3 regions of the Ligilactobacillus sp. RTP31139st1_D10_RTP31139_211217 genome follow, and region 1 is predicted to be linked to each of the others. Evidence: predicted binding sites of a transcription regulator. Region 1 holds the regulator's gene; each other region holds the start of a gene.

Region 1 (9,846 bases):
CGTGTAAGTTTGCGTTCCATTTTTTGATGCTCTTTACTTTGAGCATAGCTTTGTTTTCCCGCGGAGATCTCTTTTTTAGTTACGACTTCAGGCTGTGTTGCTTTGGCCTTGGCTTCAGCTAACTCAGCTTGTTCTTCTTTTTTAGCTACATAATAGTCATAATCACCTAAATAAAGTGTGCTACCAGTTGGAGCGATCTCTAAGACGCTAGTGGCGACTTTGTTGATGAAATAACGGTCGTGTGAGACTAAGAGGATCGTGCCGTCAAATTCTTTGATAGCTTGCTCTAAGACTTCCTTACTGTCGATGTCTAAATGGTTAGTCGGCTCGTCTAGAATTAGGAAATTATCGTGTTTCATCGCAAGTTTTGTCAGTAATAACCGTGCTTTTTCGCCCCCAGATAGACTGTGGACCATCTTCTTGACATCGTCGCCACTGAAAAGAAAACTCCCTAAGATCGAACGAATATCTTTTTCAGGTGTCGTTGGATGATCATCCCAAAGCTCATTTAAGACCGTTTTTTGGGGGTGAAGATTATGTTGCTCTTGGTCATAGTAACCGGGATGGACGTTGGTACCAAACGTAGCTTTTCCTTTGATGAAAGGCTGTTTACCCAGAATACTTTTTAACAAGGTCGATTTACCGATCCCATTTGATCCTACGACTGCAAAGATTTGGCGTTTGCGCAGTTCAAAGTTGATCGGTTCGGCAATGATCTGACCTTCATAGCCGATCGCACCGTCACTAACGGTCAAAACGACATTGCCACTTTCATGCTCGGCTTTGAAGCGAAAATGCATATTTTTTTCGGGACCTTCAGGACGATCGAGCCGGTCCATTTTTTCGAGCTGTTTACGTTTACTTTGCGCACGTTTAGTTGTCGAAGCCCGCACGAGATTTTTGTTGACGAAATCTTCGAGTTTATGGATCTCAGTTTGTTGTTTTTCGTAGTTCTTCCACGCTAACTGCGCTCTTTTTTCACGTTCAACGATATAATTGGAATAATTTCCTTTGTAGTAGTGAGCTTTACCGTGCGTGATCTCGTAAACTTCATTGACGATCTTATCTAGAAAGTAGCGGTCATGCGAAACGATCAAGAGTGCGCCTTGATAATTTTGGATATAACCTTCTAACCAAGTTAAAGTTTCGATATCTAAGTGGTTAGTCGGTTCGTCCAAGATCAAAAGATCGCGTTTTTCCAAAAGTAATTTAGCCAAGGCCAGGCGAGTCTTTTGGCCTCCAGAAAGTGAGGCGATCGGACGGTCATGATCTTCAGGATAAAAATGGAAACCGTGTAAAACAGAGCGGATCTCATTTTCATAACCATAGCCGTTTTGCTCTTTAAAATCATGTAATAGTTGATCATAGCGACTTAGCAATTGTTGATAAGCTTTTGAGGCATGATCTGCATTTGGATCAGCGATCTGAGCTTCTAATTTATGGAGATTTTGTTCCATTTGGCGTAATTTATCAAAGACGCTGAGCATTTCTTCATAGATCGTTTTATCAGATTCAAGCCCGGTATTTTGGGCAAGATAGCCCATTGTTAGGCCTTTTTTAGTTACGATCTGGCCTTCATCAGGAGCTTGTTCACCGATGATCATTTTTAAAAGTGTCGATTTACCGGCACCATTTTTTCCGACCAAAGCGATACGGGAGTGCTCCTGAATATCAAGATCGATATTTTCAAACAAGACATCCGCCCCAAAATGGCGCGCGACTTGTTGTGCTTGTAATAAAATCATTTTTTCACCTACTTGAGTAATTAGTCGTTTCACAAAGTTAAAAAATTAAAACTGCGCTAAAACAGTAATTATTAGTTATATTGTGAATTAATTTACAATTTTTTAATTTTTTTAGTACAGTTGTTATGCTAAAATTTATCATATTGAGTAATCTGAGAGGAGAAACTAGATGGTGACCCCAAATATTCCTAAGGCAACGGCAAAACGTTTGCCGATCTATTACCGCTATCTCAATATTTTAGCGGATGCTGGTAAGGAGCATGTCTCTTCGACTGAATTAGCTGAAGCTGTTAAGATCGATCCAGCAACGATCCGACGTGATCTCTCATATTTTGGTGCTTTAGGCAAGCGTGGCTATGGTTATGATATCGCCAGCTTACAAGCATTTTTCAAAAAAACACTACGTCAAGATAAATTAAATAATGTAGCTTTGATCGGGGTGGGTAATCTAGGCCACGCCCTATTGAATTATAACTTTCACAAGAGCAATAACGCGCGGATCAGTGCGGCTTTTGATATTGACCCTAAGATCACGGGATTGATCCAAAGTGGGATCCCAGTTTATCCGATGGAAGATATGCAAGAGCAACTGCAATTGCAACAAATAGAGATCGCGATCCTGACTGTTCCAGCTGATAAAGCTCAGGCCGTGACGGATGAATTAGTTGCAGCTGGGATCAAGGGGATCTTGAACTTTACCCCATTGCGGATCACGGTCCCTAAAGATGTTCGCGTCCAAAATGTTGATCTGACTAATGAATTGCAGACTTTGATCTATTTTTTACAATACTTTGAATAACTATGAAAAAGGATGTGTGGTGCACACATCCTTTTTTGTTACCAAGCACTTAAAATAATAAGCAAATTCATTAAACTATGGGCTAAGATCGGAATGCGTAAACGGCCTGTTCTAGCATATAGCAAGCAAAGCACTAGTCCGATCCCGGCATAAGTCAAATAATGTCCGTCTTGATGAGCCAAACTAAAGAGTAGACTCGAGGCCAGTGCCGCACCGATCGGGTCGATCACAGAGCCAAGATCAGCAAACAAGACTTTGCGAAAAACAAATTCTTCCATGATCGGTGCAAAGATGACGATGTTTACTAAATAATATGGATATTTGGCAAGGACTGTCAAAAGATAACCGGTATTAGCTGAATAACTAGGCTGTCCAAGAAATTTGATCTCGATATACGAACTGAGCCATTGCAACAAAACGAGCGCTAGTGTACCAAAAATAATGTAATAGATTTCTTGGCGAAGTGCAAGCTTTTTTGGGGTGCGCAAAAAACGATCCTTGAAAGGAAACTCGTGCGCTAAGTAGAGCAGCGTCCCGCAACCGATGAGATTCAAAACGGTCACGGCTGGATAATACCAAGCATTTTTGAAGATCACCCATAATAAAGGCGCCAAAGTCATTGTGCTACAATAGATACTTAAGATGACAAGTGAATTTAACTGTAACTGTTTTTTCATCGATAAAGGTCCTAACTATAAAGTTTCAATGGTTAGATTATATGTTTTTAACGCTATTTATTCAAACTAATTTCAAAAATATTTTAGCACTCTTAAGGTGCGAGTGATAAAATGCTTGCAATTTAAAAGTAAAGTTAGTATAGTAATAGTTGTAATTGATTAGCACTCAAGTTGTTAGAGTGCTAAAAAGAATTTGGAGGGATATAACGTGCTTAAACCATTAGGAGATCGCGTAATTTTAGAGGTCGAAAAAGAAGAAGAAAAAACTGTGGGTGGGATCGTCTTAGCCGGCGGTGCTAAAGAAAAACCACAAACAGCTAAAGTTGTTGCTGTTGGTACGGGACGTATCCTTGATGATGGCAAGAAATTAGAAATGACACTTAAAGTCGGCGATGTTGTCGTTTTTGACAAGTACGCCGGTGCTCAAGTTGAATTTGAAGGTCAAGAATATTTAGTAATGCACGAAAAAGATATTCTTGCCGTTGTGGAATAAATATATAAGTAAACATTGAACTTAATTCGTATGAGGTGAATTAGAAATGGCAAAAGAAATCAAGTTTTCAGAAGATGCACGCGCAAAGATGCTTGCTGGTGTAGATAAGTTAGCTGATACTGTAAAATCAACGATCGGTCCTAAGGGACGTAATGTTGTTTTGGAACAATCATACGGTACTCCAACGATCACAAATGATGGGGTAACGATCGCTAAGGCAATCGAATTAGAAGATCATTTTGAAAATATGGGTGCTAAGCTAGTAGCCGAAGTAGCTTCAAAGACCAATGATATTGCGGGTGACGGTACCACAACAGCTACTGTTTTGACACAATCGATCGTTAACGAAGGAATGAAAAATGTGACTGCTGGTGCTAATCCAGTAGGTATCCGTCGTGGTATCGAGTTGGCTACTAAAGCTGCAGTAGATGCTTTGCACAAGATGTCACATAAAGTTGAATCTAAGAGCGATATTGCTCAGATCGCATCTATTTCTTCGGCTAATGAAGAAGTTGGTAAATTGATAGCTGATGCCATGGAAAAGGTCGGTAACGACGGTGTGATCACGATCGAAGAATCTAAAGGGATCGATACTTCATTAGATGTTGTTGAAGGTATGCAATTTGATCGTGGTTACCTTTCTCAATACATGGTAACTGACAATGACAAGATGGAAGCAGATCTTGAAAATCCATACATTTTGGTAACTGATAAGAAGATCTCTAACATCCAAGAAGTTTTGCCATTGTTACAATCCATCGTTGAACAAGGTCGTCCATTGTTGATCATTGCTGACGATGTTGATGGTGAAGCCTTGCCAACACTTGTTTTGAACAAGATCCGTGGGACATTCAACGTGGTAGCTGTTAAAGCTCCAGGTTTTGGTGATCGTCGTAAAGAAATGTTACAAGATATCGCTGTTTTAACTGGTGCAACTGTGATCACAGATGATCTTGGTCTCCAATTGAAGGACACGACCTTAGATCAATTAGGGACAGCTGGTCGTGTAACAGTTACAAAAGAAAACACAACGATCGTCGAAGGCGCTGGCGATAAAGCACAGATCGCTGAACGTGTTGAACAACTCAAAAAACAGATCGCTGAAACGACTTCTGAATTTGATAAAGAAAAACTCCAAGAACGTTTGGCTAAATTAGCTGGTGGGGTAGCCGTTATCAAAGTCGGGGCTGCTACTGAAACTGAATTAAAAGAACGCAAATACCGGATCGAAGACGCTTTGAATGCTACACGTGCAGCGGTCGAAGAAGGCTTTGTTCCTGGTGGTGGTACAGCTTTGATCGATGCGATCGATGATGTCGCTGCTTTGAGTGAAGCTGGCGATGTACAAACAGGTATCAACATCGTTAAACGTGCGCTTGAAGAACCAGTTCGTCAAATCGCGATCAATGCTGGTAAAGAAGGTTCTGTGATCGTTGAAAAACTTAAAGAACAAAAAGCCGGTATCGGTTATAACGCTGCTACTGATGAATGGGTCGATATGATCGAAGCTGGTATCGTTGACCCAACTAAGGTAACTCGTTCAGCACTACAAAATGCGGCTTCTGTCTCAGCGTTATTGTTGACAACTGAAGCAGTTGTGGCTGATAAGCCAGAAGAAAACAATGATGTAGCTACTCAAATGCCACAAGGGCCAATGATGTAAGCAAGTTAAATCAAAATTTTTTGAAGCATCCTAAAATTTTAGGGTGCTTTTTTTGTGAGATTGGTGTAAAATTCAACTGTTACTCTTTGAAGTGACCTAGGAATTTTGAATTTAAAATCTAATCAGCCAGTAGCTATCAAAATGGCTAACTAGCTAAAAGGGGTTTTTCTGTTTATGTATCGATATTTAAAGAGATTATTGATCGGACAACCGCTAAAAACTGCTGAAGAAAGTGGGCAGTCTTTGACTAAATTCAAAGCTTTGGCCTTACTTTCCTCGGATGCGTTGTCATCAGTGGCATACGGGACAGAGCAGATCACAACAGCATTATTTATTTTATCGGCTGCTGCGACCTGGTATGCATTACCAGCTGCTGGGATCGTGTTACTCTTATTGTTTGCGATCACGATGTCGTATCGTCAGATCATCAATGCTTATCCTTCTGGGGGCGGTGCTTATGTAGTTGCGACCAAAAACTGGGGGACGAGCGCAGGCTTAGTTGCTGGTGGATCACTTTTAGTTGATTATATGTTGACTGTGGCTGTTTCAGTTACATCTGGGACAGAAGCTATTACCTCAGCGATCCCAAGTTTACAAGCACACAGCGTTTTTATCTCGGTCGTGATCGTCTTATTTATTATGACGTTGAATTTACGTGGGATGCGTGAATCGGCTTCATTTTTGACGATCCCAGTGTACTTTTTTGTGATCATGATCGTTTCGATGGTCGCTTTGGGTTTGTTTAATATCGCAACGGGTAAGATCCAATATTCAGCCGCAGCTCATATTGGTGATGCGGTACCAGGGATGTCGTTATTGCTGTTTTTAAAAGCTTTTTCAGCGGGTTCATCTTCATTGACTGGGGTAGAAGCCATCAGTAATGCAGTTCCTAATTTTAAAGAGCCTAAAAAGCGCAATGCGGCGAATACCTTGGCGATCATGTCATTGATTTTAGCGGTCTTCTTTAGTGGGATCACCTTTTTGAGTTATTATCTAGGTGTTTTACCTGATCCTAAACAAACGGTGCTTTCTCAGATCGCAGGTGCCGTTTTTGGTCACGGTATTTTCTACTACCTACTGCAATTGTCAACGGCCATGATCTTGGCGGTGGCTGCCAATACTGGCTTTTCGGCCTTTCCGATCTTAGCCTATAACTTGGCCAAGGATAAATTTATGCCTCATATGTTTATGGATAAAGGCGATCGTTTAGGCTATTCTAATGGGATCATTGCATTAGCGATCGGGGCGATCGTATTGATCTTTATCTTCAACGGCCAGACTAATTTATTGATCCCATTGTATGCGGTCGGGGTCTTCGTACCGTTTACGCTCTCACAAGCAGGGATGTTGATCCATTGGAAACGCCACAAGGGCAAACATTGGATCTTAAATTCTTGTTTTAACCTATTGGGGGCAGTGATCTCCTTTGCTTTAGTGGTCTTTTTATTCTGGTTACACTTTGACAATGTTTGGCCATATTTGATCATTATGCCGGTACTGCTCTTTGGTTTTTACAAGATCCATAGTCATTATGTTACTGTAGCGGCGCAATTGCGTTTAAGTGAAGAACAACAATTGCATGATTATTCTGGTTCAACGGTCATCGTGCTAGTTAGCTCGGTCACACACGTAACGACTGGGGCGATCAACTATGCACGTTCGATCAGTGATAATGTGATCGCAATGCATGTTTCGTTTGATACTAATCCTAAAAAAGAACACGAAACGGCACAGGAATTCAAAATGGCGTTTCCAGATGTTCGCTTTGTCGATCTGCATTCTTCATATCGGTCGGTTGTGCCCCCAGTTTTGCGCTTTTGCGATGTGATCGCTAAGGATGCTAAACAGCGCAATTACTCGTTGACGGTCTTGGTACCGCAGTTTGTACCGAAGAAACCTTGGCAAAATATCTTGCATAATCAAACGAGCTTACGTTTGCGGTCAGCTTTAGGAGCCCACGAAAATATTATCGTGTCGACTTATAGCTACCACTTGAAAAAATAGAATATCGGGGTCGTGGAGATTGCTTCACGGCCCTTTTTTAATTTTTCTCACGCAAAAAATGACCCATTCGCTGGTTTATGGTAAAATGATACTTGAATTATAGGCTTTTTAGCTGATAATGAATTCTCAACATTTGAGAATTTGATGGAAAGAGGACGCTATATGTACAAAATCCTTGCGTCGTTGTTAGCAACATTTGTCCTAGCTTTAGTGCTGACTCCATTGGTCCGGCGCCTATCTTTTCGAGTCGGAGCAGTTGATAATCCCAATGCCCGGCGAGTTAATCGGGTGCCGATGCCGACCATGGGGGGCTTAGCCATTTTTGTTGCATTTAATACGACAAATTTCTTTTTATTACGCGATCAATATCCCTTAAAACAATTAGTTGCGTTATTATTGGCGCAAAGCTTGATCATCATGACGGGAATGATCGATGATATTTTTGAATTAAAACCGCGCCAAAAAGTTTTAGGGATCACACTGGCAGCATTGGTAGTTTATTTTATTGCTAATATCAAAATGACGACTTTGACGCTACCGTTTCTTGGAGTCGTTTCTCTAGGCTGGTTTAGTTTACCGATAACTTTGATCTGGATCTTAGGGATCACTAACGCTGTCAATTTGATCGATGGCTTGGATGGTCTGGCTACAGGTGTCGCGATCATTGCGCTTTCGACTAGTGCACTGACGGGATATTTCTTCTTGAACGTGACGTCGACATTTATTTCGATCATGATGGCGACCTTGGTAGCTGCTTTATTGGGCTTTTTACCGTATAATTTTCATCCTGCTAAGATCTATTTGGGGGATACTGGTTCGCTGTTTATCGGCTTTATGATCTCTGTCTTCTCGCTTTATGGTTTGAAGAATGCAACTTTTATCACGTTGATCATCCCGGTGATCATTTTAGGAGTACCGATCACGGATACTTTATATGCGATCTTACGTCGACTCTTGAATAAAAAGCCGATCTCACAAGCCGATAAGCATCACTTGCACCATCGCTTGATGCAGATGGGATTGACCCACCGCCAGACAGTGTTGGTGATCTATGGGATCGCATTGATCTTTTCGTTTATCTCATTGCTATACCCCTTGTCCAATTTATGGGGTTCGATCTTACTGACGGTTGCAACATTATTTGGTTTAGAACTATTTGTTGAAGCGATCGGCTTGGTTGGAGATACACGCCAGCCTTTATTGAATGGGATCAAACATTTAGTTTTGAAAGTCAGTCGTTTATTTGAACATAAATGAATTACATAAAAAATACGCCATCCCAGATCAAGGATGGCGTATTTTTTAGGCTTGATGGGGATCAAAATCGATCTCGTGATAGCGATTTTCCCCAACGGTGATCGTTACGCGACCATTCAGTAAGTCGGTGATCTTAGTTGCTAATTCATCAGCCAGATCCATATCGACAGCGATCACGACCTCGACTTCTTCGGTGTAGTTCGTCGCCAAGGTAAATACGGGCTGACTTTCCAGATAATTTTGTAGCTTGCCTAATAATGGGTAGCTGACTTTTAGTGAAAGTTCAGTTTGGACGACGCGTTTGACGATCCCTAATTCTTTTAGGGCTTGGGCAACGGCGCCACCATAAGCACGGATCAAGCCACCGGTTCCTAGTTTGATCCCACCGAAGTAGCGTGTCACTACGGCGCAAACATTATGCACTTGATTTTTCTTAAGCACATCCAACATAGGTACGCCAGCAGTCCCAGAGGGTTCACCATTGTCACTTTCCCGTTGGATCTCGTCGTTTAGGCCTAAAGTGTAGGCAAAACAGTTATGAGTAGCCTTGCGATGTTTGGTTTTGATCTCCTCGATAAAGGCTCGAGCTTCTTCTTCGGTTTCAGTTCGTTTGATATTACAGATGAATTGTGATTTTTTGATCACGATCTCGATCACACCATCTTGTTTTAAGGTAAGATATGGTTTATCCAAGTAAAATATAGCTATATTGTGAAATCAAAAGGCTATAGCTTCCCCCTTAAAGAGTTATTCTTTTAGTAGCTTCACAGACCTTACTACTATTATTTTTGAAACTCACAAATAATTTTACGCCTAGTTTGCGTATCTTATAAGTGAGGTGAAAAAATGGAAAAAACATTGAATTTGTTGATGGGTCGTCAAGTAAGTAGTCCACAGCTCCAAGCTCTAGGTGTAGCCTTAGATTCAACTGAGTTCAAACAACGGCCAGCTGTCATCATAAAAAAAGGACGCTTATTTTGTCAACGCTGTGGTTTTCAGGCGCCAAGAACAGATTATGCGCTACCAGATAAGAGTTATTATTGTCCTGCTTGCTTAGCGTGGGGGCGCTTGACGACGACCATGTCACTTTATAGTATACCCGAAGCCAACGATTTTAAAAAGTATTCCCAAGATCTGTTGGAGAAAAAGACAAGGTTATCTTTGTGGCAGAAAAAGGCTGCCAAAGAATTATTGCAAACGGTCAAACG
Region 2 (9,846 bases), on a different contig from region 1:
CACCATCTAGATAAAAGCCTAGCCGGTCTCTGGCATCGATCACGCGAAAACGTTCTTTGTCTAGTTTATCGCGTAAGATCTGCGTGCGATACAACACATAGCCATAGCCACTGCCCAACGCTTCCATCGACTCGGGATATTGACTGTTATGCTTTTCACTGACTTGGTCTAAACAAGTGAATAGATCGACTTGACCTGTCAATTTGATATCCCAAACGTTGATCATCTTTTCGACTAATGGTTCTTTTTGTTCAAGTTCTGGATACATCTCGCTGAGCAGCTCTTGGATCGCATAGTAGGTAGGCGTTGGTTCGCCGGCTTCATTCAACAGGGCAACATAGTCATATGATGTGATCTGCGGTAAGTCGTGTTCCCTACGTGCTGAACAGCCATTCATGAAACCAAAGTTAGTACCACCATGGAACATGTACAGGTTGACACCCGCACCTAGCGTTAAAACTTCACGCAATGCTTCTAAAAGTTCAGCTTGATCACGTTTGACTACGGGCTCGCCCCAACGACTGAACCAGCCATCCCAAAATTCCATGCAGATCAAGGGTTGCTTGACCCCCATTTTTTCTTGGTACGCCTTTAACGCTGCGAAATTTTCTTTGGCATGGGAGCCAAAATTACCTGTCGCTAAGATCTTGTCTTCTAGCAAACTCCCGGCACGTAACGTTGCTTGCCAAGCCCCATCGGCGGTAAACAATGTCACATCAGCACCGTATTTTTCCATCAAAGCTTTGATCTGGCGTAAATAAGTTTTGTCCTCGCTGTATGAGCCGTATTCATTCTCGATCTGCATCATGATGATCGGACCACCATGCGTGATCTGCAATGGCGTCAAGATCTGAAAAAGCTCTTGGTAATAACGCGCGACAGCCTGTAAGAAAACAGGATCATTAGCGCGTAACCTGACATTTTCTTTCGTCAAGAGCCAAGCTGGTAGGCCGCCAAATTCCCATTCCGCACAGATGTATGGTGACGGGCGCACGATCACATACAAGCCTAGACGCTGGGCTAATTCAATGAAAGCCTTGAGGTCAAGCCGATCACTGAAATCAAACACGCCTTCTTTAGGTTCGTGGAGGTTCCAGGCCGTATATGTTTCGACCGTATTGAAACCTAAAGCTTTTAAGTTATATAAGGACCGATACCATTGTTCACGTGGGATCCGAAAATAATGGATCGCCCCGAGAGAAGTTTGAACGGTTCATCGTTTAGATAAAGTCCATCTTCTCGTACGATAAAATTCTCCATATTCATCTGTCCTCTTGAATAAAATCATTATGTTAATATACTAAGTTACGGTAATAATAAATAAATGCTACAAAAAAATGGTTCAGCTGAAAGTGGTATATACCTGTAATGGTTAGTCACACACTTTTGTATGCGTTATCATTTATAATTTAATTCTAGCTTATTTACACAATTAATTAAGCTTTTTTGCTATACTTTTTCAGTATTAATTTACATACCATTTAGTGTATAATTGGGGTGAAACGTTATCAGTTTGCGTTTTTTTTCAACGTACAATTTTTTCAAAGTAGGTGAGTTAAGCGATGACAAAACGCCCTAAATATGCTATTCTAGCAGACAAATTGATCAAAAACATCTTAGAGACTCAGCAACCAACGAATACCCGCTTCTTCACAGAAAAAGAATTAGCGCACAAATATTCCGTCAGTCGCTCCACCGTACGTGCTGCTTTAAGTGAATTAGAAGACCTAAAATTGATCGCCAAAGCTAAAAATGTCGGCTATTATGTGACTTATGAACCCGTTCAATATGATTACGCACATTTTTACAGTTTTAGCAAATTAGACATGCCCGCTGAGCAGGCACCCACGACTGAGATCTTGCTTTTTACCCAAACGATCCCTAATTACTATGTCGCCCAAATGCTCCATTTAGCTCAAGATGAACCAGTTTACCGCGTTGAGCGCCTACGCTTATTGGGGCATCAGCCAGTTTTGTTTGAAAAAACCTTTTTACCAGCTGAACGTTTTCCCGCTTTAAAACGCAATGAACTGGTCAAAAACTCGCTCTATGACCTCCTTGCCACTAAATATCAGCTGAAGATCAAGGATGGCGCAGAGGAATTTTTTGCTAGTCTCATCAACGAACGCGAAGCTGACTTACTCGATCTACGCGTGGGTTCACCCTGTCTTAAGATCCAACGGCTCGCCTATGATAGCTTCGACCGTCCCTTTGAATTTACGATCACGACCGCTCCTTCACGCTATTTTGCTTACAAAGTGCCCCTCACAAAGGATGTGTAATTATTATGAAGATCCCTAAGCACCAACTCGTCAAAAATAATCTCAAAAATGAAATTTCATCCGGTAAATTTGAAAGCGGTGACAAATTTTACAGTGAAGCTGAACTCACCAAACGCTTTCACGTCAGTTCGATCACCGTGATCCGCGCCTTAAAAGAACTCGTCGCTGAAGGCTTTTTAGTGCGTTACCAAGGTAAAGGGACCTTTATCTCACGCTCGCGCAAGCTAAAGACCGTTAAGTTCAGCGATCTAGAGGTCTTTACGCCCCCGATGATCGCGTGGAAGTCATCAGTATCACGCGGGACAACCATCCCACGATCTTGACCCAACTAGGTCTTACCTCAACTGACTTTTATTATGTGATCGAACGGGTACGCCGGGCTAAACAGATCCCATATATCTACCACTGCACTTATTTACCCGAACGCTTTGTGACCCATCCCCATGATCTTTCTTATTACAATTCGATCTATACCCAAATGAAAAATGAATTCAAGATCCATCTAAACACAGAACCTTTTGTCGAATACAACCAGATCATCTTACCGACCCCGAAAAAAATCGCTGCTCTGTTGGAGATCAGCGAAGAGACCCCGACCGTCAAACAAGAACGCACAACAACGCTATCGCTCAGCGGACAGATCATTGAATATATCTGTTCGTATAAACGGTGGGAGTATTACAAGATCAAACTTTAAAGTCCGACTCAATGACATTTTCAAACATTTATAAACACTATTATTTGACTAATCATTTTCTCCGTGGTAATTTAAACTTACAAGAACAAAAACAAACATTTTAAAACAAATGATGCGAGATCATGATAGGAAAAATAACAGCTTTACAGCGACTCTCTAACTCTGATGGTATTATTGCAGCACTTGCGATCGATCAACGCGGTTCATTAAAAAAGATGTTGGCTAAAAAAGCTGACCATCCCGTAACCAGTTCTGATCTAAGCGAGTTCAAAAAAGTTATCTCCCAAAAAATGACAGCGTATTCATCGGCGATCTTACTCGATCCAGAATATGGTTTACCCGCTGCTTTAGCCCGTGACAGCAACTGCGGGCTTTTGCTAGCTTACGAAAAAACGGGCTATGATGTCAGCGAACCGGGACGCATGCCCGATCTTTTGCCCGATTGGTCGGCTAAACGCTTAAAAGAAGCTGGCGCTGATGCCGTTAAGTTCATGGTCTACTATGATGTCGATGAACCGATGGCGATCAACGAAAAGAAACAAGCCTTCATCGAACGGATCGGCAGTGAGTGCGTAGCTGAAGATATCCCGTTTTTCCTCGAATTGATGTCCTATGATGCTAATATCGAAGACACCAAGAGCAAAGAATACGCAGCCGTCAAACCGCATAAAGTCATCGAGATGATGCGCGAATTTGCTAAACCGCGTTATAACGTTGATGTCTTGAAAGTCGAAGTTCCAGTTAATATGGCTTATGTTGCTGGGTTTGCAAAAGATGAGGATGCAGTCTACACCAAGGAACAAGCAGCAGCTTACTTTGCTGAACAGACCAAAGCCGCAGCTGGCGTTCCATTTATCTTCTTAAGTGCGGGCGTGTCAGCACAGATGTTCCAAGATACGCTTTACTTTGCCCATGAAGCCGGTTCAAAATTCAACGGTGTCTTGTGTGGGCGTGCGACCTGGAAGGATAGCGTCGTCCCATTTGCTCAAGATGGTGCGGGCGCAGCGAGTCTCTGGTGTGAGACCCAAGGAAAAGCAAATATCGAAGCTTTAAATACAGTCCTAAAAGAAACCGCGACCCCACTTGCAAGTAAAAATTTGATCTAAAAATAAACTAAAATACAAAAAACTTAGGATCACATTTTGTAATTCTAAGTTTTTTTTGCATTTTATAGTCTTTTATCTACACCAAAAAGAGCGAGTCTCAGTCACCTGAAACTCGCTCTTGGGCTTTACTTAATTAAAATTGTTCCCACAATAATTCGCGGATCTCTTCTAAGAATGGTTGGCGTGGGTTAGCTGGTGTACATTGATCATTGTAGATCAAATCGACCATTTCATCCAAGGCCCCTTCAAATTGTTCCTTGGTAACACCATTAGCGGATAACTTAGGTTCAACATCGAGATCTTTGAACAACTGCGCGATCCGAGCACATAATGCTTCAACTAATTCGGCATCACTGTTGCCCTTGAGCCCTAAAGCACGAGCAATATCTGCGTAGTCTTTTTGGGCACGGTATACTTCATAGCGTGGATATGGTGAACGTTTTACCTTACCGGACACACCGTTAAAGCGGATAACTGGTTGCATAGCGATCGAGATACATAAGCCGTGTGGCAAACCGAATTCCCCACCTGTTTTATGGGCGATCGAGTGGTTGATCCCTAAGAAGGCATTAGCAAATGCCATCCCACCTAATGTAGCGGCGTAATGCATGTTTTCACGAGCTTTTTCACCAGCAGCCGTTGGGTTCTTTGGATCAAAGTTGTATGAATCAACTAAGTTTTCAAAGACTAACTTGATCGCTTCAAGCGCCCATGGACGGGTAAATTCAGATGACATTACAGAAACATATGCTTCTAAAGCATGCGATAAAGTATCTAGCCCAGAAAGAGCAACGGTGCGTTTTGGCACAGTCATAACAAATTCTGGATCCACGATCGCCACTTGTGGTGTCAATTCGTAATCAGCTAACGGATACTTCACGTGGGTCTTATCATCAGTGATAACCGCAAATGGTGTCACTTCTGAACCAGTACCTGATGTTGTTGGGATCGCAAATAATTTAGTTGCAGTCGCATGGTGGAATTTAACGATACGTTTGCGAATATCAACGAATTTTTGTTGCAATAATAAGAACAATTCGCTGACTTTATCGTAGTCATCCATGAAACCAGCTGGTTGATCTAAGGAATATTCGTAGATATAACGGGCGATCTTAGCTGCATCCAAGGATGAACCACCACCAAGAGCGATCACTGTATCTGGTTTAAATTCTGCCATTTGACGAGCGATCTCGATCGTTTGTCCTAATGTTGGATCAGGTTTTACCGTTCCGTAAAGGGCCGTCTTCACTGGTGTATCCCGCACGGCTAATTGATCGTAAACTTTATCAACGAAGCCAAATTGGACCATTCCTGGATCGGCTACGATGAAGGCACGCTTGATATCTTCTGTCTCATCTTGTAAGTATGAGATCGCATTGTTTTCGTAGTAGATCTTTTCTGGCAAGCGTACCCATTGTGGACGGTTACGACGTTTAGCAACTGTCTTAACATTCAAAAGATCACCTGTTGATAAGTTATGTGACAATGAATTTTTCCCCCATGATCCTGTTCCGAGTGTCAAACTTGGACGCAATGCATCCGTATAAATATCACCGATCCCACCGATCGAATCTGGTTGGTTGACCAAGATCCGAGCTGATTTGATCTTGTCACCAAATTCATTGATGAATGGGTCTGTTTGTGAACCGATCTGGATCGCAGCATTGTGACCTGCACCTTGATAATCTAACAAAGCGCCAACGATCTTAACACCATCGTTGCGGTCTTTAGCTTTATAAATGGACAAGAGTGGGGATAATTTTTCAGAGGATAACTTTTCACCGATATTTTTGGCATCTAGTTCAAATAACATCACGTCTTTACCTTCTGGTAAAAAGACACCAGCTTGGTCTGCGATCCAGCGAGCACTCTTACCTGCAACCGGACCGTTTACTCCGTGGTTATCATTGAAGACGAACTCTTCGATCTTAGCATAGTCTTCTTTTGGTACTAAATATGCACCTTTTTCTTGCATCTTTTGTAACCAAGCGTCATAAACTGGAGCTTCAACAACGGCTGAGTTTTCTGTTGCACAGATCATCCCGTTATCAAAACGCTTAGACATCAAAAGATCTTCGACAGCACGGTCTAAGTTAGCAGTGTGATCAACAAAGACTGCCCCGTTACCAGCACCTACACCCATTGATGGGTTACCCGAGCGCAATGCTGCATTGACCATGCCTGGGCCACCAGTTGCCAAGATAGATGCGATCTTTGGATTTTGGATCAAACCAGTTGTGTTTTCAAGTGATGGTTTTTCGACCCATTGAATGATGTTTTTTGGTGCTCCAGCTGCTAATGCTGCCTCATAGATGATCTTAGCTGCGTGTGCGGAACAGTTTTGTGCTTGTGGGTGAAAAGCAAAGACGATCGCATTACGTGTCTTCAAAGCCATCAAAGCTTTGAACATCGTGGTCGAAGTTGGGTTGGTCGTTGGCACGATCCCGGCTAAGACGCCTAATGGAGCTGCGATCTTAACTTGGCCTTTGATCTTATCTTCCGAAATGACACCAACTGTCTTTTCGTTTTTGATCAAATTATAAATGTTTTCTGTCGCAAAACGATTCTTAGTATCTTTATCTTCAACTACCCCACGGCCAGTTTCATCGACTGCTTCGTGAGCTAAAGTCAAAGCTGCTTCAGAGCCAGCTAAAGCTGCAGCTGCTACGATCTTATCAACTTGTTCTTGCGTAAAGGTCGCATATTCTTGTTCTGCCTTTAACGCTTTTTCGACCAAGCCATCGGTATAAACACGAGCTGCTTGCATCTTTGCTTCTTTTTCTTCTGGAGTTAATACTTTTTTCTTTGGCTTTTCTTTGCTCATCTATCTGGAACCTCCCAAAATATTTAAACTAAAAGTGACTAGTAATTCACTCGATAAATTTTTTCGTGAATACTTTCACTAACTATATTAACCCTTATTGATACCGATTTCAATTTATTTTACTCTTTCTTAAACAAGAAACGCTCCATCCACAACAGCGCTTACTTTATGTAAAAAATTAACTTTTTGTTCGTACGGCCTCAAAAAACATCTTTTTAGTAGCCCCATCAAAACTACCATAATTTTTTTAGCAAATGTCTAATACTTTGTGCATTTTTTATCTTATTGATATTCTGCGTCATTTGTTCGCTAATGAAAACACGGGACTCCCCACAATGCAAAATACACATCATGGAAAGTCTCGTGTTATTCATCCGACGTTTAACCAGCTACGAATGCCGGTAGACCCTTGACTGCCCGATAGATAGCTTGTTCTACCTGGATCCCGGTCAAGTTCTTAGCCACCGCAAAGCCTTGAAATTGGTCTTTGATCTTGGCTAAAGCATAGCTCGTATTATGTTTATTTTGGTTTTGGACCATGATCACATAATCCGCTTCACTCAAGCGCCGTGCAAAATAATTTTCTGGGGCACGGCGATGATAGAATGCGTCGACCATCAGCATCTTACCATTATGTGCCTCAATGATTGCTTCGTATTTATCACGATATAGTTCGCGTCCGACCACGATCCCGACTGTTTTACCTGCTAGATCAAATTCAATCGTCGGTTGATATTGTGGCTTAGGGCCCTTCTCTTTTTTCGGCGCTGGCGTGGTAACTTTTTCTTGGCGTTCTTGATAGACCCAAGCTAGTGAGATATCCTCATTTTGTCGTTCACCACGCGGTTGGGCATACCAACGCAACCGCACGATACTACCTTCATGGATATTATAGGCTTGAGCTGGGATCTTATACTCAAATAATTCGCCATCGACGCGAAGCTTTTTCCCACTTACATTGCGTTTAACGATCAGTTCTTTATCAGTGTTGACCTCAACTACCCCGCGGTCAAAGGTCACCGTATTAGGATAATACGACTCAGCTGGTCGTCTGATCAATTTCGTGATCCGGGGTGAATCCGTATGGGCGTTGCTGACTAAGATCGCATCGCCATTTTTAGGATTGAATTGATTCCGGATCGTTTCTCTAAATCTCAGTTCTTTATTGTTTTTATTATAAGCTTTAAACCCGATCCGACGCGTTGAGACTTTATAGACCATTACCATATCAAATAGTCGTTCAAAGATCTTAGGGTCTTTTTGCACCCAATTATCTAACGCTTGACTGTCACCTTTTTCACTCAACAAAGCTTGCAAAGTTTGCGAAGTCCGATCTATTTTGGCTTTTTCTTTGCTCTCTTCGGTCGGTTCATCGACCACTGGTTCAACTTCTTGAACTGCTGGTTTAGACTCCGCTTCAACTTTCTCTACTAGTTTTGAGCTCGTTTCAAGTTCTTCTTCAGGCTGAGCCTGCGGACCTTCCTCTTCATCTTCTTTCGCTTCAGGTGTTACTGATGCTCGCTTTTCTTCGATCACTTCGGCTGAACTTCCCTTAGCTGCCATTTGTAAGATCAGCTGGATCGCTTTAGCACCTAGAGTTAGTTCCTGCTCACTATTCCCCATCACATCGAGCAATTGTTGTACTTCTTTGCGATAATCATGCATCTGCAGATTCCCCTTTCGTAATTTACTAAAATTTTCGCCCACACCTCTATTCTAAACTACTGCTCGTAAAAGATATATAAGAAAAAAATAAGATGTTGGCAAGAATACCAACACCTTAATAATTAGCTATTTGCTGACTGAGTATGGCGTTCCATCCAAGGTTTGATTCAAACCATCGATTGTTTCATCCCCGATGTATTCCGCCGTTTTCTTTTCCAAGTCGACCTTAACATTTTTCACGACACGACTTAAACTTTCACGCACTTTCTTAGCGCAACCTTCACATTTCATACCTTCAACTTTTACTGTATGTTTTTCCATTACTATCATCCTCACTTAGTTTAATTTTACACGGTTCAACCGCAAAGCATTCAAAACAACTGATACTGAACTAAAACTCATACACAAAGCAGCGATCATCGGATCAAGCAACGCCCCCCCAAAGAACGTCAAGACACCTAAAGCGACCGGGATCCCGAGACAGTTGTAGAAAAAGGCCCAGAAGAGATTTTCTTTGATGTTGACCAAAGTCTTATGACTCAATAATAGTGCTTGGGCTAATGAACTGAGATCTGAATTCATCAAAACGACATCAGCCGAATCGATCGCCACATCAGTTCCATTGCCGATCGCAACTCCGACATCGGCATTGGCCAAAGCCGGCGCATCATTGATCCCATCTCCGACCATTGCGACCTTTTGTCTTTTAGCTTGTAACTCTAAGACAGTCTCTGCTTTATCAGCCGGTAAGACATCACTGATAACTTCACTGATCTGGACTTGTTTGGCGATCGCCTGGGCGGTCTTTTCATTATCGCCCGTCAACATCACAGTCTTTACCCCTAACTTGTGCAGTTGCGCGATCGCACGGCGACTATCTTGTTTCAGTGGATCTTGCACGGCGATCACACCCAAGAGGTCTTTTTCAGTGCTCAAAAACATCACTGTTTTGCCAGCTTGCGTCAAGGATCGGGCCTGTTTTACCAATGGTGTCTCAGTTGGGAGCTTTTGTTCGACTAAAAGCTTATGGTTGCCCAGAAAATAGGTCAAGCCATCGATCTTAGCCGTCAAGCCCCGCCCAGGCAAAGTCTCAAAGTCACTGACGGGTAACGTTTCAGCGGTTGAGGCCTGCAAGATCGCATGGGCTAACGGGTGCTTAGTGTAAAACTCTAGACTAGCGGCTAACTGTAAGATCGTCGCCGGATCTAGCCCTGGTTTAGCTAAAACATCAGTCACCGTTGGCTTGCCTTGGGTGATCGTTCCCGTCTTATC
Region 3 (9,846 bases), 110 kb from region 1:
ACTTGTGGCCAAGATATCGCCACTACTCCGGGTGCAGGCGCAGCTGGTGGGATCGGTGGGGCATTGCTTGCTTTCACTAACGCTACCTTGACTTCAGGGGTCGAGCTCGCGATCGCTTTGACTGACCTTGAGCAAAAAGCGACTGCAGCTGACATTTTGTTGACCGGCGAAGGCAGTTTAGATAGCCAAACAAAATTGGGAAAGACACCCCTTGGAGTTTTGCGCGCAGTTAGATCTGTTTCACCTGACTGCACCGTGATCGGCTTAGCTGGTAAGGTCGAGGCAGTTGCTGAATTGTATCAATTAGGTTTTGATGCTGTTTTTTCGTGTACTCCTGGTGTCATCAACTTGGAACGAGCCTTAAGATCGGGATCAAAGCATTTAACGCAAACAGCAAATGAAATAGCGCATTTATTGCAAAAATTTGTTTAGAGTGTTTGACTCTTTTAAAATAGCGCGTAGTTCAGTATAATTAAACTAATAATTTCAATGATAGACAGGTGAATCAAATGGAGATATCGGAGAAAGCTCCGGCTAAATTGAACTTCAGCTTAGATACCCCATTTCGTCATCAAAACGGTGAGCCAGAATGGAAAATGGTAATGATCGCAGTTGATTTAGCCGATTACGTACACATCCAGACCCTTCCTAACTCGCATAAGATAACCGTCTCGACCGACTCTGGTTTTTTACCAAGCGATCAACGAAACTTAGCCTATCAAGCCGCTAAGATGTTGCGCGATAAATACCAGATCAAAGAAGGCGTAGCGATCACGATCGATAAAAACATCCCCGTGGCTGCAGGTATGGGTGGGGGATCTTCGGATGCTGCCGCTGTCCTACGTGGCTTAAACAAGTTATGGCAACTTGGGCTCTCACGTGAAGAACTTGCTAAAATTGGGCTAGAGATCGATTCAGATGTTCCGTTTTGCATCTACAGCGAACCAGCCCTTGTGACTGGTAAGGGCGAGATCGTGACCCCGATCGGTCCTTTACCCCCATTAAAGATCATTATCGCTAAACCCCGTGACAGTGTCTCAACACCTAGTATCTTACGCAAGATCAACTATGATAAGATCAAACACCAAGATGTCGATGCTGTCGTTTGTGCGATCAAGGCACAAGATTATGCAGCGATGGTCACTAAGATGGGAAATACTTTAGAACCGATCACTGCTGGACGCCACCCTGAGATCTTGAAGATCAAGGAAAAAATGCTCCAATTTGGCTGTGATGCAGCTCAAATGAGTGGTAGTGGTCCAACAGTTTTTGGGATCTGTCAAAAGGCTTCACGAGCCCAACACATCTACAATAGTTTACGTGGTTTCTGTAAAGAAGTTTACATCGTTAGTCCTTATAATTTAGACCAGCAAACTTGTTTTTAAAAAACTAAGACCAGATAAAGTCCTTAACTGCTTAAGAACTCTATCTGGTCTTAGTTTTTTTAATGATGCCACGCAAGCGGGCGGTTGTTCCACAAGATCTTATCCATCGTATCTAAAACTTTAGCACTTTGATGCAGATCCGTATGATCCGTATTGGTATAAACGGCTTGATAATATTTAGACCAATTAGGATGAATGATATTTTTCAAAAATATTGACTGTACATTGGGTACTGAACCGTCAGTTTTTTCACCATCAACTGACCCCATCAAATTATAAAAATCGATACTAGCTAGCGGATCAAATTCTTTAAATTTCTTCAATAAACGCTGGTAATTTTTATCGGTCGAAACTTTGGCTTGAGCTTTGGCATAGCTCGTATTCTCATCTACGCTTTCATCGATCGGTGTTCCCAGTAAGATCACCTTAGGAAAAGCGATCTCTTTTTGTAACGAACTTGAATCTGCCAAAGCATGTATCAAAGCACTACCCCCCCATGAATGTGCGATCACATTGAGTTTATCGACGTGATAATCGCGGTGCAAGACCGTAAGTACCTGCTGCAACCACTTTGTCTGCGCTTGGTAATCTTTTGTATAATTCCAATCAAAGATCAATTGGATCAAAGCATTTTTCTTGTTAACCACACTACCTTGGACCTTGACCTTACCCGTTGGCGTCACATGGATCGTCATCGTCTTTTGTGCGATATTTTCTTTTTGGTAGTATTTGATCAATTTGCTGTAGGTCCAACCATTGCCACCCCAACCAGGAATTAAAAGCGTTGGAACGTTACTATATGAAATATCAGAACGCAATTGCTCCGTGCGTAATGCTTCACCCGGTGTTCCACGTAAGAGCCATAATTGCAGGCAGATCAACCCGACTAAAACACTTCCTAGAATTGCCCACCATTTTTTCAAGACTGTACTCTCCTTCTTTCTCCTAGTGCATAAATTATAGTCCTTTTGGTTGATTTATGCATCCGTTTTGACTTAACTTTTTTATTTAATAAATTCGATGATCAGACCGGTTCACAAAAATAATACTGCTAATTATAATCAAGATATAAACAAATAATTGGAGAAAAAAATTGAAAAATATTAAGGACTTTACAGTTAAGCACCCATATATTTCAGTACTGATCCTTCAAGCATGCATTATCATCATCTTTGGCACGCTGTGTTTACTATTTCCAACAGTCTTTACAAACGGTATTTATACTACGCTCTTTTCTACTATTTTTATCTTCATCGCTATCAAGATAGGATCAAATAAAAAATAAAGCCCCTTCTATGATCGACACCATAGAAGGAGCTCTATTTAAATCTTATTTTTGCACTGCTAGCAATTCGATTATTTCTTCAGTTGGAATACCAGCAAAATATCGGGTAAGGTCTATCTTGGCCATAGCTTGCCGAATTTCTGCTGGAGCGTATTTTACACCCGCTAAGAGCGCTTCTACGTCACTGACATCCTTTTTACCAAAGAAATCGCCATAGATCTTAACTGAAGTGATCACACCACTATCGATCAAGAAACGCGCATCGATCGTTCCACCAGTGAAACGATGGCGTCTTTGAACTGTAAACTCTGGGGAACGTCCATAGACCCAATCCCAATTTTTATACAGCTCTTGTTCGATCTTAGCAATTTCAGCTTTATCCGTCTCATCTAAATGATATTCAAATTTTTGGGCTTGCTCTAATGAATCTACTTGCCAGATCTTTTTGATCAATTCATCTCGGAAGGCGAAGGTATCTAGTGCTTGATACTGTTTGTCCAAATATGGCTTGATATTTGTTACGTGCGAACGAACTGACTTAACACCTTTTGATTCGATCTTATCTTTAGGTACACGCAACGCATTTTCAACCGCACTCGTATCCACATCAAACATCAAAGTCCCATGTGAGAAAGTTTTGTCGCCCTTCGTATACATTGCATTACCAGAAAATTTCTTGCCTTCGATCACGATATCATTGCGCCCGGTCACTTCAGCTTTGGTAGCCCCCATCTCATGTAGCGCTTTGACGATCGGTTGGACCAATGTCTTAAAATCACCGAATTTTTGATCTTTAGCTGGTACGACAAAGCTAAAGCACATATTGCCTAGGTCTTGATACATCGCACCACCACCGGAAAGGCGACGAGTGATCGTGATCTTGTTATCTTCACAATATTTCTGATTGATCTCTTCCATTGTATTTTGGTTTCGACCTACGATGATACATGGCTTTTCGATATAAAACAGCATAAACGGTGCTTCCAATTTACCACTGTTCATCAAATACTGTTCCGTTGCTAAGTTAGTTCTGATATCATCAGTTTGCATTACTAGATACTGCATTCTTCATCCCTCATTTGCCTAAAAATTAAATATTAGTTGGAAAACCAAGTGCCACATCAGCAGCATCCATCACAGCTTCACCTAATGATGGGTGTGGGTGGACAGTTAAGCCGATATCTTCAGTCGTTGCTCCCATTTCGATCGCCAAAGTCAATTCGTTGATCAGATCACTCGCATGGGCCCCAACGATCTGAGCCCCTAACAAGATATCCGTTTCTTCTTCGAAAACTAGACGAATAAAACCATCCGTCTTCCCCATTGAGATCGCACGCCCATTAGCAGCAAATGGGAATTGAGCCTTTTTAGCCTTAAAGCCCTTTTCTTTAGCTTCGGCTAGCGTCAATCCTGTCGTTGCGATCGAAGTATCCGTATAACAAACGGCTGGCATCGCACGATAATCGACCGTTGTCTTCATACCAGAGATCGCTTCAGCAGCTACTTTACCTTCATAACTAGCTTTGTGAGCCAAGGCAAAACCAGCCACGATATCACCGATCGCATAGATATGTGGGATATTTGTACGGCTTTGAGCATCAACTGGGATCAAACCGCGGTCATCGATCTTGACGCCGGCTTGTTCTAAGCCCATATCAGCGGTATTTGGACGGCGCCCGACCGAAACGATCACGTAATCAGCTGTGATCTCTTGAGCTTTACCGTCTATCTCAAAGGTGACTTTGACGTTATCATCTGTTTGTTCAGCATTCTTAGCCAAAGCATTGGTGTAGACATCTACCCCTTGTTTGCTAAAGTGATGTTCGACCACTTTGACTAGATCTTTTTCATAGTTAGCTAAGATCATCGGACCACCTTCAAGGATCGTCACATGGGAACCTAAGTTGGCATATGCCGAAGCTAACTCACACCCGATATAACCGCCACCAACGACAACTAATTCTTTTGGAACTTCACGTAAATTGAGCGCACCCGTTGAGTCTAAGACACGACCCTTGAACTTAAAGTTAGGGATCTCGATCGGATGACTCCCGGTAGCTACGATCAAATTATTGAAACTATATGTTTGAGCATGACCTTCCTTATCGATCACACGTAAATTGTGATCATCTTTCAAGAAGGCATCGCCCCAAACAACATCGATCTGATGCTTTTTAAATAGTGATGCGACCCCACCAGTGAGCTTAGAAACAACGCTATTTTTCCACTCGATTGTTTTATTGAAATCAAGTTTAGCTGCTGTTACTTGGAGCCCCATATCTTGGGAGTGCATTGCGTATTGGTAGTGATGCGCCGCTTCGATCAAGGCCTTTGAGGGGATACAACCTACATTCAAGCAGACACCACCGATAAATTCACGTTCGATCACAGTCACCTTTTGACCTAATTCGGCTGCGTGGATCGCTGCTACATATCCACCAGGGCCCGCACCGATCACGACTGTATCTAATTCAATTGAAAAATCTCCAACTACCATCTAGCTCATCCTTCCATTAATAACAATTCTGGGTCTGCCAATAATTCTTTGAGTCTGTTGACTGCTTTTTGAGCTGTTGCACCATCGATCACACGATGATCAAAGGCCAAGGACAACTTCAAAACACGTGCGATCTGAACTTCATCATCCACTACGACAGCTTCTTTAGTGATCTTACCCATACCTAAGATCGCAACTTCAGGCCAATTGATGATCGGCGTAAAGAAACCACCGCCGACCGAACCAATATTGGTGATCGACATGCCCGTGTAATTCATATCATCACGTGATAATTTATTTTCTTTAGCTTTGGCTGTGTTTTCCGAGATCTGTTCAGCGATCCCAAATAAGCTCAACGCATCTGCATGTTTAACATTTGGTACGAATAGACCATGTTCGGTGTCTGTGGCGATACCTACGTTGATGTAGTCTTTATAAGCGATCGTTTGATTTTGCATATCGACCGAGCTGTTGAAGATCGGGAATTCCTTCATGATCACGGCTAAAGCCTTGACCATATAAGCCATAAAGGTCAATTTGACACCACGCGTTGCCGCCAATTCCTTATACTTCTTACGGTGATCCCAAAGTTTATCCACGACAACTTCATCAAAGACATGTACATGTGGGATCTGTGAAACTGAACGCACCATTGCATTAGCCGTTGCTTTTCTGATCGGTGACATCTTTTCAACTGTTTCAGGCCATTGAGCACTTGCACTAGCTGGCAATGCAACGACTGATTCTTCTGTTTTAGCCTCAGGTGCTGCGACCGGTGCATCTTGTGGTAAACTCAAAGCTTGTTCGATATCAGCTTTAGTTACTTGTCCGTGACGGCCAGTTCCCTTGATCTTAGTCAGATCAACTCCATTTTCACGGGCAAACTTGCGCACGGATGGCATCGCTAAAACTGGTAAGGAATGATCTTGAACAGATGCTGCGACCGGTGTTGCTACGCTTGTTGGCTCAGCAACCGGTTGAGCCACGGGTTGAGCTGGTTCTTCGACTTTAGCTGGTGTTTCTGTCGCACTTGCATCAACATTGCCCAAACCTTCAGCCACTTCTAGCTCGACTAAAACATCGCCCACTTCAGCTGTTTCACCTTCCGGGACCACGATCGCAGTTACTTTTCCGGCTACAGGACTAGGAATTTCTTCGACGGATTTATCATTTTCGATTTGAACTAGATCATCATCTTCTTTGATCGTATCGCCGACTTTAACGTGCCATTCACCGATCACACCTTCAGCGATCCCTTCCCCAATATCTGGGAGTTTAAATTGATATTTACTCATAAATCTTCACCTTTCCTAGAAATTGACCGTTTCTTTTACTTTTTCAATGATATCTTGCTTGTTTGGTAACCAGATCGTTTCAGCATCGCTAAATGGATATGGTGTGTCTGGGGCATCGACCCGTGCGATCGGTGCTTCTAACGATAAAATCCCCTTTTCGGCGATCAAAGCGGCTACTTGAGAATTGATCCCAGCTTGGCGTTGTGCTTCTTGGACCAAAACAACTCGGCCAGTACGTTTGACTGACTCTAAGATCGTTTCTTCATCCAATGGTGAAACTGTACGCAGATCAACGACTTCTGCTTCGATCCCTTCTTTAGCCAATTCGTCAGCAGCCCGTAAACTTTCATGGACCATATAGCCGTAAGAGATGATCGTTACATCTTTACCTTCACGCTTGACCGCTGCTTTATCCAAGGCTACGGTGTATGCGTCATCTGGAACTTCTTGTTTGAAAGAGCGGTATAATTTCATATGCTCTAAGAATACGACCGGATCATCAGAGCGGATTGCTGCCGTCAATAGACCTTTGGCATCATATGGATCACTTGGGATAACAACTTTTAACCCCGGTGTTTGTGCCATCAGTCCTTCCAAACTATCGGAGTGCAATTCTGGCGTATGGACCCCACCACCAAATGGCGCTCTGATCGTCACGGGCATTTTACGGGTGCCACCTAAACGGAAACGTGTCCGCGCGATCTGAGCTGCGATCTCATCCATGACTTCAAAGACAAAGCCAAAGAATTGGATCTCAGGAACAGGACGAAAACCGGTCAAAGCTAAGCCAACTGCGAGACCACCGATCCCTGATTCAGCTAAGGGCGTATCAAAGACTTGATCTTCACCGACTTTTTCTTGTAAGCCATCAGTCGCACGGAAAACACCACCATTTCGACCAACATCTTCACCAAATACCAAAACATTTTTATCGCGTTTTAATTCATCTTCCAAAGCTTGTGTAATTGCTTTGATCATCGTTGTTTTAGCCATTATGCTTCCTCCTTAGCCGCAAATTTTGCAATTTGTTCCTCTAAAGTCGGTGGTGTTTCTACAAAGACATTTTGAAGATATTCACTCACCTTTTGTTTTGGCGCTTGTTCAGTCTTTTTCATCGCTTCATTGATCTGCTCATTTACTTCTTCAATGTAAGCTTCTTCTTGAGCTTCTGACCAAAGACCTTTTTCATCTAAATAAGTGCGTAATCTTACCAATGGATCTTTCTTTTCCCATTCAGCTTCTTCATCAGCGGTCCGATAACGATGCGGATCATCACCAGAAAGCGTATGTGGACCAAAACGATACGTCAAAGTCTCGATCAAGACTGGGCCATTACCTTCGACACTGTATTTACGTGCTTCGCTCATGACTAAATAGACTGCCAAAGCATCCATCCCATCAACTTGAATACCTGGGATCCCAGCAGCTAGACCTTTTTGAGCTAAGGTCGGAGCCGCAGTTTGGACCGCTCTTGGGACTGAGATCGCATAGCCGTTATTTTGCACAACAAAGATCGCCGGCGCTTGATATGCACCTGCAAAGTTGATCCCTTCGTAGAAATCACCTTGGGAAGTACCGCCATCACCAGTATACGTATATGCTACATTCTTAGCGCCCTTTTTCTTGAGACCTAGAGCTACACCAGCGGCTTGAACATATTGGGCTCCGATGATGATCTGTGGTGGTAAAGCAGCTAGATCTTCGGGATATTCATTTCCTAAGACATGCCCCCGCGACCACAAGAAAGCCTTTTCTAAAGGTAGCCCATGTAAGACTAATTGTGGAACATCACGATAAGCTGGTAATAAGAAGTCTGTCTTTTCCATCGCAAATTCAGATGCGATCTGAGAAGCTTCTTCCCCTGCTGTTGGCGCAAAGAAACCTAAGCGCCCTTGACGATTTAGCTTAGTGGAACGTTCATCTAACACACGCGACCACAACATTTGCTTGAATAATTCCACGATCTGTTCATCACTTAGATCTGGGAAAAAGTCTGGATCGATCACTTTACCATGTTCATCTAATACACGAAGCGGTTTGATCTCACTTGGAGAGATCGTCTTGAATGCTTCAAAATCAATTTTTTGTGCCATTTTAAAACTTCCTTTCTTCAAACATAAGGAATCAAATCTTATTTTCAATCTTCGTACAGCGCTTACATCGATAATTATAACGTATCGTTCACTAAAAGTTAATTTTGTGCACTCTTTAATTTGTTTCCTACCACCGAAAAAATCTTGATTTTGCGCAATATTTTGCGGATAATTTTTTTCTAGCTTGTGGACAATGTTACTTTTATCACAAGCTCCTAGTTTAAAATAATGTTTTAATTTTTTAAATTAAATCAAGATATTATCAGCCTTTTCCGCCGGATCGTTTTATTTGTAACTTATAGACATTAGAACTATAATACTTCTGTAGACTATGGAAGGGAAGTTTTAGATATGACACGCCGTAATGATTCCAAGCTCGAACACCGGCTTGAAGAAAACCGTTTGAACGATGCTAGACGTCGGGAAAATGAAGAAAAAGAGAAAGAAGCTAAGGAACACCGCGAAAAGTGAGCTTTAGTCTTCTAATAAAGTCCGAATTCTGATTTCGGACTTTTTTTACATATTTAGAAAGTAGATGATCAAATGGAACTCACCGAAACTAAGCGAAAATTATTTATTTTTACTCTATTGGCAGGTACTTTTACCATGTCGATCAGCCAATCAGCCCTTTCAACCGCTTATCCTGCCTTGATGCATTTCTTTGCGGTCGATGCGGCAACGATCCAGTGGTTGACGACTGGCTTTATGCTCATGATGTGTGTCATGATGCCTGTCAGTCCATGGCTGCTCAATAATATTTCTTTTAAACATCTCTATCTTAGTGTCTTAGCCCTCTTTGGGGTCGGCACTTTAATGATAATTTTTGCCCCAACTTTCTGGCTCGCACTTTTAGGCCGCTTGTTAGAGGCGACTGCTGTCGGTATCTTATTTCCATCATTTCAAACGGTCTTGATGACGATCACGCCTAAAGACAAGCGGGGACAAACCATGGGAGCCGCCGGATTAGTCATGGGTTCAGCCTTAGCAGTTGGACCGATCATCTCTGGGATCGTCTTAAACTTTTTGCGTTGGCAAGACCTCTTTTGGTTATTTTGCTTTTTAATGCTCGTGATCTTTTTGGTCGCTTGTGTGACGATCAGTGATGTCATGGAACGCAAGCCATCCCAGTTAGATGTTTGCTCTCTATTCTATGAAGGTTTTGGCCTAGGTACCTTATTATACGCTCTTACCGCCCTTAAAGATCCACGCCAGCCGTTGCTAAATATCTTACTTTTGGTCTTAGGTCTTTGTTTATTGATCGCCTTTTGTCGCCGTCAACTAAAGCTGACCA

The links. The regulator Rex, encoded in region 1, represses fermentation and respiration genes when NADH is low (regulators of the CRP and FNR family bind a similar motif). The targets are predictions, from matches to a motif close to TTGTGAANTANTTCACAA.
Region 2: a site for Rex is predicted at 6,973-6,990, ahead of adhE (bifunctional acetaldehyde-CoA/alcohol dehydrogenase). Genes of this name have one in related genera too.
Region 3: a site for Rex is predicted at 8,749-8,766, ahead of pdhA (pyruvate dehydrogenase (acetyl-transferring) E1 component subunit alpha). Genes of this name have one in related genera too.

What each region holds. Positions count from the first base shown of each region.
Region 1 is NZ_JBCOAR010000004.1:139,893-149,738, forward strand. It holds gene ABT996_RS03940 (ABC-F family ATP-binding cassette domain-containing protein) at 1-1,745, opposite strand, end outside; gene ABT996_RS03945 (redox-sensing transcriptional repressor Rex) at 1,915-2,544, shown strand; gene ABT996_RS03950 (CPBP family intramembrane glutamic endopeptidase) at 2,583-3,221, opposite strand; gene groES (co-chaperone GroES) at 3,430-3,714, shown strand; gene groL (chaperonin GroEL) at 3,761-5,377, shown strand; gene kimA (potassium transporter KimA) at 5,552-7,381, shown strand; gene ABT996_RS03970 (glycosyltransferase family 4 protein) at 7,544-8,638, shown strand; gene ABT996_RS03975 (YigZ family protein) at 8,684-9,331, opposite strand; gene ABT996_RS03980 (DEAD/DEAH box helicase family protein) at 9,485-9,846, shown strand, end outside.
Region 2 is NZ_JBCOAR010000011.1:22,812-32,657, reverse strand. It holds partial or broken gene ABT996_RS07475 (glycoside hydrolase family 35 protein) at 1-1,260, opposite strand, end outside; gene ABT996_RS07470 (GntR family transcriptional regulator) at 1,563-2,282, shown strand; partial or broken gene ABT996_RS07465 (GntR family transcriptional regulator) at 2,288-2,979, shown strand; gene lacD (tagatose-bisphosphate aldolase) at 3,102-4,085, shown strand; gene adhE (bifunctional acetaldehyde-CoA/alcohol dehydrogenase) at 4,219-6,909, opposite strand; gene ABT996_RS07450 (hypothetical protein) at 7,291-8,574, opposite strand; gene ABT996_RS07445 (heavy-metal-associated domain-containing protein) at 8,701-8,895, opposite strand; gene ABT996_RS07440 (heavy metal translocating P-type ATPase) at 8,911-9,846, opposite strand, start outside.
Region 3 is NZ_JBCOAR010000004.1:30,258-40,103, reverse strand. It holds gene ABT996_RS03385 (glycerate kinase) at 1-432, shown strand, start outside; gene ispE (4-(cytidine 5'-diphospho)-2-C-methyl-D-erythritol kinase) at 510-1,385, shown strand; gene ABT996_RS03375 (alpha/beta hydrolase) at 1,445-2,308, opposite strand; gene lplA (lipoate--protein ligase) at 2,716-3,735, opposite strand; gene lpdA (dihydrolipoyl dehydrogenase) at 3,761-5,167, opposite strand; gene ABT996_RS03360 (dihydrolipoamide acetyltransferase family protein) at 5,173-6,462, opposite strand; gene ABT996_RS03355 (alpha-ketoacid dehydrogenase subunit beta) at 6,478-7,455, opposite strand; gene pdhA (pyruvate dehydrogenase (acetyl-transferring) E1 component subunit alpha) at 7,455-8,555, opposite strand; gene ABT996_RS03345 (MFS transporter) at 9,099-9,846, shown strand, end outside.